DNA from 3 places in the Streptomyces sp. NBC_00536 genome. Region 1 is predicted to be linked to each of the others. Evidence: riboswitches for the same ligand, from Rfam matches in the RefSeq annotation. Region 1 holds a riboswitch; each other region holds the start of a gene.
What was found. A riboswitch is a leader RNA that binds a small molecule or an ion and turns the genes downstream of it on or off. The one in region 1 is predicted to bind cobalamin.
Positions count from the first base shown of each region.

Region 2: it holds a riboswitch for cobalamin, as region 1 does, so the genes downstream of both, OHS33_RS24365 (ribonucleoside-diphosphate reductase subunit alpha) here and cobN (cobaltochelatase subunit CobN) in region 1, are expected to answer to the same signal.
Region 3: it holds a riboswitch for cobalamin, as region 1 does, so the genes downstream of both, metE (5-methyltetrahydropteroyltriglutamate--homocysteine S-methyltransferase) here and cobN (cobaltochelatase subunit CobN) in region 1, are expected to answer to the same signal.

Region 1 covers NZ_CP107819.1:6,762,227-6,765,315, forward strand. Annotated here, with positions in the region: gene cobN (cobaltochelatase subunit CobN) at 1-1,935, opposite strand, end outside; cobalamin riboswitch at 1,976-2,110, opposite strand; gene cobG (precorrin-3B synthase) at 2,631-3,089, shown strand, end outside.
Region 2 covers NZ_CP107819.1:5,452,724-5,455,812, forward strand. Annotated here, with positions in the region: gene OHS33_RS24365 (ribonucleoside-diphosphate reductase subunit alpha) at 1-1,606, opposite strand, end outside; cobalamin riboswitch at 1,771-1,902, opposite strand; gene OHS33_RS24370 (GNAT family N-acetyltransferase) at 1,954-2,451, opposite strand; gene OHS33_RS24375 (YbdD/YjiX family protein) at 2,565-2,762, opposite strand; gene OHS33_RS24380 (carbon starvation CstA family protein) at 2,759-3,089, opposite strand, start outside.
Region 3 covers NZ_CP107819.1:272,293-275,381, reverse strand. Annotated here, with positions in the region: gene aceB (malate synthase A) at 1-377, shown strand, start outside; cobalamin riboswitch at 559-780, shown strand; gene metE (5-methyltetrahydropteroyltriglutamate--homocysteine S-methyltransferase) at 963-3,089, shown strand, end outside.

The DNA.
Region 1 (3,089 bases):
GGCCTCCAGGCCCAGGTCGTGGTCGAGCTTCGCGGCCTGGATCAGGGTCCAGATCTGGGCGCGGATCGCCGGCAGCTTGGCCGGGTCCATGGAGGAGATCTGCGCGTACTCGTCCAGGTGCTGCTCCAGGCGCGCGATGTCGCCGTACGACTCCGCGCGGGCCATCGGCGGCACCAGGTGGTCGACCAGGGTCGCGTGGACGCGGCGCTTGGCCTGGGTGCCCTCGCCCGGGTCGTTGACCAGGAACGGGTAGACGAGCGGGAGGTCGCCGAGCGCGGCGTCCGGCGCGCACGCCGCCGACAGGCCCGCGTTCTTGCCCGGCAGCCACTCCAGGTTGCCGTGCTTGCCCAGGTGGATCATCGCGTCGGCGCCGAAGCCGCCGTCCTCGGCCGCGGCCTGGATCCAGCGGTAGGCGGCGAGGTAGTGGTGCGAGGGCGGCAGATCGGGGTCGTGGTAGATCGCGATCGGGTTCTCGCCGAAGCCGCGCGGCGGCTGGATGAGGATGAGCAGGTTCCCGCGGCGCAGCGCGGCCAGCACGATGTCACCGTCGGGGTCGCCGCCGGTGGTGGTGCGGGAGCGGTCCAGGAACATGTTGCCCGGGGCCTGCCCCCAGTGCTGCTCGACCCCGTCGCGCAGTTCGCCGGGGAGTCCGGCGTACCAGCGCCGGTAGTCGGCGGCCGGGATCCGGACCGGGTTGCGGGCCAGCTGCTCCTCGGTGAGCCAGTCCTGGTCGTGGCCGCCGGCCTCGATGAGCGCGCGGATCAGCTCGTCGCCGTCGCCCGAGACCAGGCCGGGGATCTCCTCGGCCGGACCGAAGTCGTAGCCCTCGGCGATCAGTCGGCGCAGCAGGGCGACGGCGCTGGCGGGGGTGTCGAGACCGACCGCGTTGCCGATGCGGGAGTGCTTGGTGGGGTACGCGGAGAGGACGAGCGCGATCCGCTTCTCGGCGTTCGGGGTGTGCCGCAGCCGGGCGTGGCGTACGGCGATCCCCGCGACCCGGGCGGCCCGCTCGGGATCGGCGACGTACGCCGGGAGGCCGTCCTCGTCGATCTCCTTGAAGGAGAACGGGACGGTGATCAGGCGGCCGTCGAACTCCGGCACCGCGACCTGGCTGGCCGAGTCGAGCGGGGACAGGCCCTCGTCGCTCTCCTCCCAGGCGGCGCGCGAACCGGTCAGGCACAGCGCCTGCAGGATCGGCACGTCGAGCGCGGCGAGCGCGCCCGCGTCCCACGACTCGTCGTCGCCGCCCGCCGAGGCCTCGGCGGGGCGGGTGCCGCCCGCGGCCAGGACCGTCGTCACGATGGCGTCCGTGGTGGCCAGTTCGGCGAGCAGCTCCGCTTCGGGGGAGCGCAGCGAGGAGACGTACAGCGGGACGGGCACGCCGCCCGCCTGCTCGACGGCGTCGGAGAGGGCGTGCACGAAGGCGGTGTTGCCGCTCATGTGGTGGGCGCGGTAGTAGAGCACCGCGATCCGGGGGCCGGTGGCCGGGGCCGCCGCGCGCTCCAGCCGGCCCCAGGTGGGGGCGGCGGCGGGCGGGTCGAAGCCGTGGCCGGTCAGCAGCACCGTGTCGGAGAGGAAGCGGGCCAGCTGCGCCAGGTTGGCGGGGCCGCCGTGCGCGAGATAGGCGTGGGCCTCGGCCGCGATGCCGATGGGGACGGTGGACGCCTCCATCAGCTGGGCGTCCGGGGCCTGTTCGCCGGTCAGCACGACGACCGGACGGGTCTGGCCGGCGGCGAGGAGCAGGTCGAGCCCCTCCTGCCAGGCGCGCAGGCCGCCGAGGAGGCGTACGACGACCAGGTCCACGCCGTCGAGCAGCGCGGGGAGGTCGTCCAGGGGGAGCCGGGAAGGGTTCGCGAACCGGTACGGGACCGGGCCGTCGTCCGAGGCGCGGGCACTGAGCAGATCGGTGTCGGACGTCGACAGCAGCAGGATCATGCGGCGGCGGGCCTTCCTCGGGGTTTCCGCGCCCCGGGCAGTGAGGACGACGGGAGTTCCTGACTCACCCGGCGGGGCCGCGCTTGGCGGCTGCCGGGTTCACAGTGGCGGGACCGCGCCGGAATCGCACCGGGCTTCCTCCCATGTCGCCGTCCTCGGCGATGACGGGCCGAATGGCCCGTCGGGGGTCATCCTAGGTGCCGCGACGGGCAAACGGCAGGTGGGGGCCGGTAGGGGTGCCCTGCGGTGCGGGTGGTGGGGGCGCGGGGGCGTGTGGTGGCCGCGGTGCGTGGGCCGGCGCGGGGCCGTGGGGCCTCCGGCGGCGCCTCAAACGCCGGCGGGGCTGGTACTTGGCGCCGCCCGCCGGAGGCCGGCGCGGGCCGTGGGGCCTCCGGCGGGCCCTCAATCGCCGGGCGGGCTGGATGTGGCCGCGCTGGTTCCGTTGGCTGCGCCGCACGGCCCGACGGGCCGGGGAATTCAGCCTGTCCGGCGTTTGAGGACCCGCCGACGGCCCGACGGGCCGGGGAATTCAGCCCGTCCGGCGTTTGAGGACCCGCCGGAGGCAAAGGCGCGGGCACCGCGCACCCGCACCCGCGAACCGGAGCCGAGCCATGGCCCGGGGCGGCTTCGCGGAGAGGGGCGGCGTGGTGACGGACACAGGTCGGGCGGCCCGGATCGTGGGTATGCTCGCCGCCATGCCCCCGCCCTCCTCCGCCGCATCCCGGGACGAACCCGTCATACGGGACCGCGGTGACGCCTGCCCCGGTGCGCTGCGCCTGCACGCGGCGGACGACGGGCACCTCGCCCGGATCCGGATCCCCGGCGGTCTGCTCACCGCCGACGCGGCCGGGGTACTCGCCGACGCGGCGGACCGGCTCGGGGACGGGCACCTCGACCTCACCTCGCGCGGCAACGCGCAGCTGCGCGGCCTCGGCGCGGGCTGCGGCGGCGAACTGGCCGCCCTGCTCGGCGCCACCGCCCTGCTGCCCGCCGCGGCCGCCACCCACGAACGCGTCCGCAACATCGTCGCCTCACCCCTGTCCGGGCTCGACCGGCAGGGGCGCACCGACGTCACCCCCTGGGTCGGCGCGCTGGACCGGCTGCTGTGCGCGAGCCCGGCCGCGGCCGCGCTCTCCGGGCGCTTCCTCTTCGCC
Region 2 (3,089 bases), 1.3 Mb from region 1:
GGCGCAGCTGGAAGAAGACGTCCTGCAGGCCCATCGCGCCCAGACCCACCGGACGCCAGCGGGCGTTGGAGCGGCCCGCCTGCTCGGTCGGGTAGAAGTTGATGTCGACCACGCGGTCGAGGAAGGTCACGGCGGTGCGGACGGTCTCGTCCAGCCGCTCCCAGTCCATCTCACCGGTCTCGGCGAGCACGAACGCCCCGAGGTTCACCGAGCCCAGGTTGCAGACCGCGGTCTCGCCGTCGTTGGTGACTTCGAGGATCTCGGTGCACAGGTTCGAGGAGTGGACGACCCGGCCCGGCTCCGCGGTCTGGTTCGCCGTGCGGTTGGAGGCGTCCTTGAACGTCATCCAGCCCTGGCCGGTCTGCGCGAGGGTGCGCATCATCCGGCCGTACAGGTCGCGGGCGGGCATGGTCTTGCGGGCCAGGCCCGAGGCCTCGGCCTTGTGGTAGGCGGCGTCGAACTCGTCGCCCCACAGGTCGACCAGCTCGGGGACGTCGGCCGGGGAGAACAGCGACCACTCGGCGTCGGCGTTCACGCGGCGCATGAACTCGTCCGGCACCCAGTGGGCGAGGTTCAGGTTGTGCGTGCGGCGCTGGTCCTCACCGGTGTTGTCGCGGAGCTCCAGGAACTCCTCGATGTCCGCGTGCCAGGTCTCCAGGTAGACCGCGGCGGCGCCCTTGCGGCGGCCGCCCTGGTTCACGGCGGCGACGGAGGCGTCGAGGGTCTTCAGGAACGGCACGATGCCGTTGGAGTGCCCGTTGGTGCCGCGGATCAGCGAACCGCGGGCGCGGATGCGGGAGTACGACAGGCCGATGCCGCCCGCGTGCTTGGAGAGGCGCGCGACCTGGTGGTAGCGGTCGTAGATCGAGTCCAGCTCGTCGAGCGGGGAGTCCAGCAGGTAGCACGAGGACATCTGCGGGTGCCGGGTGCCGGAGTTGAAGAGCGTGGGGGAGGACGGCAGGTAGTCGAGGCGGCTCATCAGCCGGTAGAGCGAGGCCACTTCCTCGACGGCCTGGATGCTGCCAATCTTTTCGCCATTAAGACCAGTTTCGGCGAGGCCGCAGGCCACGCGCAGCATGAAGTGCTGCGGGGTCTCCACGACCTGGCGGGTGATCGGGTGGCGCAGCAGGTAACGGCTGTGCAGGGTGCGCAGACCGAAGAAGCCGAAGCGGTCGTCGGCGCCCTCGGTGGTGGCGTGGTCGACCAGCGCGTTCAGCCGGGTCGCGTGCGCGGCGACGAACTCGGCGGTGCGGTCGGCGATCAGGCCCTCGCGGTGACCGACGGCGACGGACGCCGAGAAGGAGGTGGCCCCCTGGCCCGCGGCCTCTTCGGCGATGGCCAGCGTCAGCAGACGGGCGGCCAGCCGGGAGTACGCCGGGTCCTCCGAGATCAGGCCCGCGGCCGCCTCGGTGGCCAGCCCGCGCAGTTCGGCCTCGTCGGCGACGGAGCTGCGGCCCCGCAGCGCGGCGGCGGCGACCCGGCCGGGGTCGGTGTCGGCCAGGTCGGCGGTGAGGTCGGTGAGGGTGCGCAGCAGCGCGGCGCCAGGACCCTCGGTGGCCTCGGGCTGGGCGGACTCGGCGCGCGGTGCGGCAGGCGCGATGGTCACGTGGGGGGCTCTCCCTCGCTCGGCCCGGAAGGCTCGGAGGCGGGGAGAGGAGGCTGCCGTGCGGGCATCTGGACGCACGGGCCCGGGCAGGGCAGTCGTACGTCACCGCATGGCGTCCACCGGCCCAACCGCGAGGCCCGGACGATTCGGCGTCCTGACCGGTTGGTCTGGGCGCACTGTCGGCAGGTCCTCGGACTTGCGGCAGCACCAATGGGTGATTGGGTGCAGTTCATACCGTTGCGGGACAGTTCCGGATTCGCACCGGATTCCCCTGCGGCGACAGCGAGCACGAGCATACATGTGGGGGCCGCTGGATGCGCGACCCACCACATGTTGTGTCGGCGCGGCTACAACTCCACGCGGTACGTGAGCAAGGGGACGCTCGGGAGCGGGGCCCAGTCCCGCTCCGGGGTCCGGGCGAAGCCCAGGCGCCCGTAGATCCGGTGGGCCCCGCGCATGGCCTCCTTGGTGGACAGGACCAGATGGGTCACCCCCTCCAAGGCCCGTGCGCGGTCCATGCAGGCGCGTACGAGCGCCTCCCCGGCGCCCCGGCCCCGGGCGGCGCGGGAGACCGCCAGCATCCGGAATTCGGCCTCGTGGGGACCGGCTATTTCGGCCAGTGGACTGCCGGGTGCGGCGAAGGTCACTCCGCCGAGCAACTGCCCGTCGTACGTGGCCACGAGCACCTCGGCGTCGGCGGCCCGCCCCGCGACATCGCGCAGCACGGTGAGGTAGAAGCCGTTGGTCTCCGGGTCGAGCAGCCCGTCGTCCAGATAGGCCCGCGCGGTGATCTCGCCCAGCTCTTCGTATTCGGCGGGCAGCGCGGCCCGGATGGTGATGTCCATGCGGTCGAGTGTGCAGGACGGGTGTCGGCTGAGTCCCTCAAGGACTGGGTGCGCTGACCCCGTGCACGGCGCAGGGCCCCGCCGCGGGTGCGGCGGGGCCCTGCGGTCATGCGTCAGCAGCAGCGGAAGCCCTCGCGGGGGTCCGCCTCGCGGGAGTCCGTGCGGGCCCGTTCGAAGGCCCGGCGGGTGGGGACCTCGGCGTCGGGGTCGTGGGTGCGGGCGTGGGCGACGTAGCGGTCGTAGGCGGCTTCGCCCGAGAACTCGCGGACGTAGAACCGGATCCGGCCCAGCGCCGCCCGGACGCCGCTCATGCCACCGGTTCCTTGACCCGGCCGCCGCCCGAGTCCAGGCCCGCGGCGGCCAGCTCCGCCTTCTCGGCGGCCGTCGGGATCAGACCGGCGGGGGCGATGATCTTCGATTCGGACCAGGGGACCTCGGAGAGCGTCGCGCCCTGCGGGTCGCGGACGGCCTTCAGGCAGGTCCGGACCGCGTCCAGCAGGACGATGACGATCAGAGCTGCGAAGACGGCGGAGAGGACCCCGTCGACCGTGGCGTTGGTGACCACGGTGTGCATCTGGTCCATGGTCTTGGCGGGCTTGAGGACCTTGCCCGCGTCGATGCCGGCCACGTACTTGTCG
Region 3 (3,089 bases), 6.5 Mb from region 1:
CCGACCTGCTGTCCGTACGCCGGATCGCCGCCCCGCCGACCTCCGAGGGCATCCGCTCCAACGTGGCCGTGGCCCTGCGCTACTTCGACGCCTGGCTGCGCGGCAGCGGCGCCGTCGCCCTGAACGGGCTGATGGAGGACGCCGCGACCGCCGAGATCGCCCGCGTCCAGATCTGGCAGTGGCTGCGCCACGAGCGGGTGGACCGGAGCACGGTCATCGACCTCCTCGACGCCGAATGCGCGGCCCTGGAGGCCGAGGACCCGCGCTCGCTCGCCCTCGAAGCGCGCGAGGTCTTCGTGGACACGGCGCTGTCGGTGCGCCTCCCCGCCTTCTTCACGCCCGAGGCCTACGCCCGCCACCTCGTCCGCCGGGCCTGAGGGGGCCCGGGCCGGGCCTGAGGGGGCCCGGCAGGTCTCCGGGCCGAGGGAGGACCGGAGACACAGGAGAAGGCCGGGGGTGCGGTGAGCGGTGTCACCGTTGATGTCACCGCACCCCCGGCGTGTCTCATTTCACCGTCCGGTATGTGGAAACCGGTGTTCATCCACCGGTCGACGCCTTACCGTTGGCCTCGCAGCTGGTTCGCCCCGTCCGCCAGGCGGGATGCGTCGTAAGAGGGAACCCGGTGAGAATCCGGGACTGCCCCGCAGCGGTGAGCGGGAACGACCGCCGTCATACGCACTGGGACCCGAACCGGTCCTGGGAAGCGACGGCCAGTAGATGCCGGCCCCAGTGGCCTGCGCGCCCGCGAGTCCGAAGACCTGCCCGTTGCCCGAGCGCGATCGACCGCGCCCGGTTTCCCGGTGACCTCGTGGGCGGGTCGGCGTGCTCAGGGCGGATCCTCCCGTCCCGTACCAGGCGTACCACCAGCCGTACGGGACCACGGCGGGCCGCCCGTTCCGGCACCCTTCGCACCCTCGGCCCGTCACCGGGTCCATGGAGACACACTCGCGAAGGAGAGTTCCGTGACCACCGAGTCCGCAGCCGCGGCAGTACGGGCCACCGTGTACGGCTACCCCCGCCAGGGCCAGCGCCGTGAACTGAAGAAGGCCATCGAGGGCTACTGGAAGGGCCGCGTCACCGCGGACACCCTCCGGGAGACCGCCCGCGACCTGCGCCGGGCCAACCGGGCCCAGCTGGCCGGGGCCGGCATCACCGAGGTGCCCACCGGCGACTTCTCGTACTACGACCACGTCCTGGACACCACGGTCATGGTCGGCGCGATCCCCGCCCGCCACCGCGCCGCCGTCGAAGCGGACGCACTCGACGGGTACTTCGCGATGGCGCGCGGCACCCAGGACGTGGCCCCGCTGGAGATGACCAAGTGGTTCGACACCAACTACCACTACCTCGTCCCCGAGTTGGGCCCCGATACCGTCTTCACCGCCGACGCCGCCAAGCAGGTCGCCGAACTCACCGAAGCCCTCTCCGAGGGGCACACCGCCCGGCCCGTACTGGTCGGACCGGTCACCTACCTGCTCCTGGCCAAGCCCGCCCCCGGCGTGGCCGCCGACTTCGAGCCGCTGACCCTGCTGGACCGGCTGCTCCCCGTCTACGCACAGGTGCTCGCCGAGCTGCGCGCGGCGGGCGCCGAGTGGGTCCAGCTGGACGAACCGGCCCTGGTCCAGGACCGCACCCCGGCCGAACTGAACGCCGCCGCCCGCACCTACCGCGACCTCGGCGGCCTCACCGACCGCCCGAAGCTGCTGGTCGCCTCGTACTTCGACCGGCTCGGTGACGCCCTTCCGGTCCTGGCGAAGGCTCCGGTGGAGGGTCTCGCCCTCGACTTCACCGACGCCGCGGCCGCCAACCTCGCCGACCTCGCCGCCGTCGGCGGCCTGCCCGGCAAGCGCCTGATCGCGGGTGTCGTCAACGGCCGCAACATCTGGATCAACGACCTCCAGAAGTCGCTGACCACCCTCGGCACCCTCCTCGGGCTCGCCGACCGGGTCGACGTCTCCGCCTCAAGCTCGCTGCTCCACGTCCCGCTGGACGCCGACGCCGAACGGGACATCGATCCGCAGATCCGGCGCTGGCTCGCCTTCGCCCGCCAGAAGACCGTCGAAATCACCACGCTGGCCCGCGGGCTCGCCCAGGGAACCGACGCGATCACCGCCGAACTCGCCGCCAACCGCGCCGACCTGGCCTCCCGCGCCCACTCCCCGATCACCCACGACCCCGCCGTCCGGGCCCGTACCACCGCGATCACGGACGCCGACGGGCGCCGCGCACAGCCGTACGCCGACCGCGCCGTGGCCCAACGTGCCCACCTGGGCCTGCCGTTGCTCCCGACGACGACCATCGGTTCCTTCCCGCAGACCAACGAACTGCGGGTGGCCCGCGCCGACCTGCGGGCCGGACGCATCGACACCGCCGGCTACGAGGAGCGCATCAAGGACGAGATCCGCGAGGTGCTGTCCTTCCAGGAGAAGACCGGCATCGACGTCCTCGTGCACGGCGAGCCCGAACGCAACGACATGGTCCAGTACTTCGCCGAACAGCTCACGGGCTACCTCGCCACCCAGCACGGCTGGGTCCAGTCGTACGGCACCCGCTATGTGCGCCCGCCGGTCCTGGCCGGGGACATCTCCCGCCCCGAGCCGATGACCGTGCGCTGGACGACGTACGCCCAGTCGCAGACCGCCAAGCCGGTCAAGGGCATGCTCACCGGCCCCGTCACCATGCTCGCCTGGTCCTTCGTCCGCGACGACCAGCCCCTCGGGGTGACCGCCCGGCAGGTCGGACTGGCCCTGCGCGACGAGGTCAACGACCTTGAGGCGGCCGGTACTTCGGTCATCCAGGTCGACGAGCCCGCCCTGCGCGAGACCCTCCCGCTGCGCGCCGACGGGCACGCCGACTACCTCGCCTGGGCCACCGAGTCCTTCCGCCTCACGACCTCGGGCGTCCGGCCGGAGACCCAGATCCACACGCACATGTGCTACGCCGAATTCGGTGACATCGTCCAGGCCATCGACGACCTCGACGCCGACGTCATCAGCCTGGAAGCCGCCCGTTCCCACATGCAGGTGGCGCGCGAACTCGCCGGGCACGGCTACCCGCGCGAAGCCGGGCCGGGCGTCTGGGACATCCAC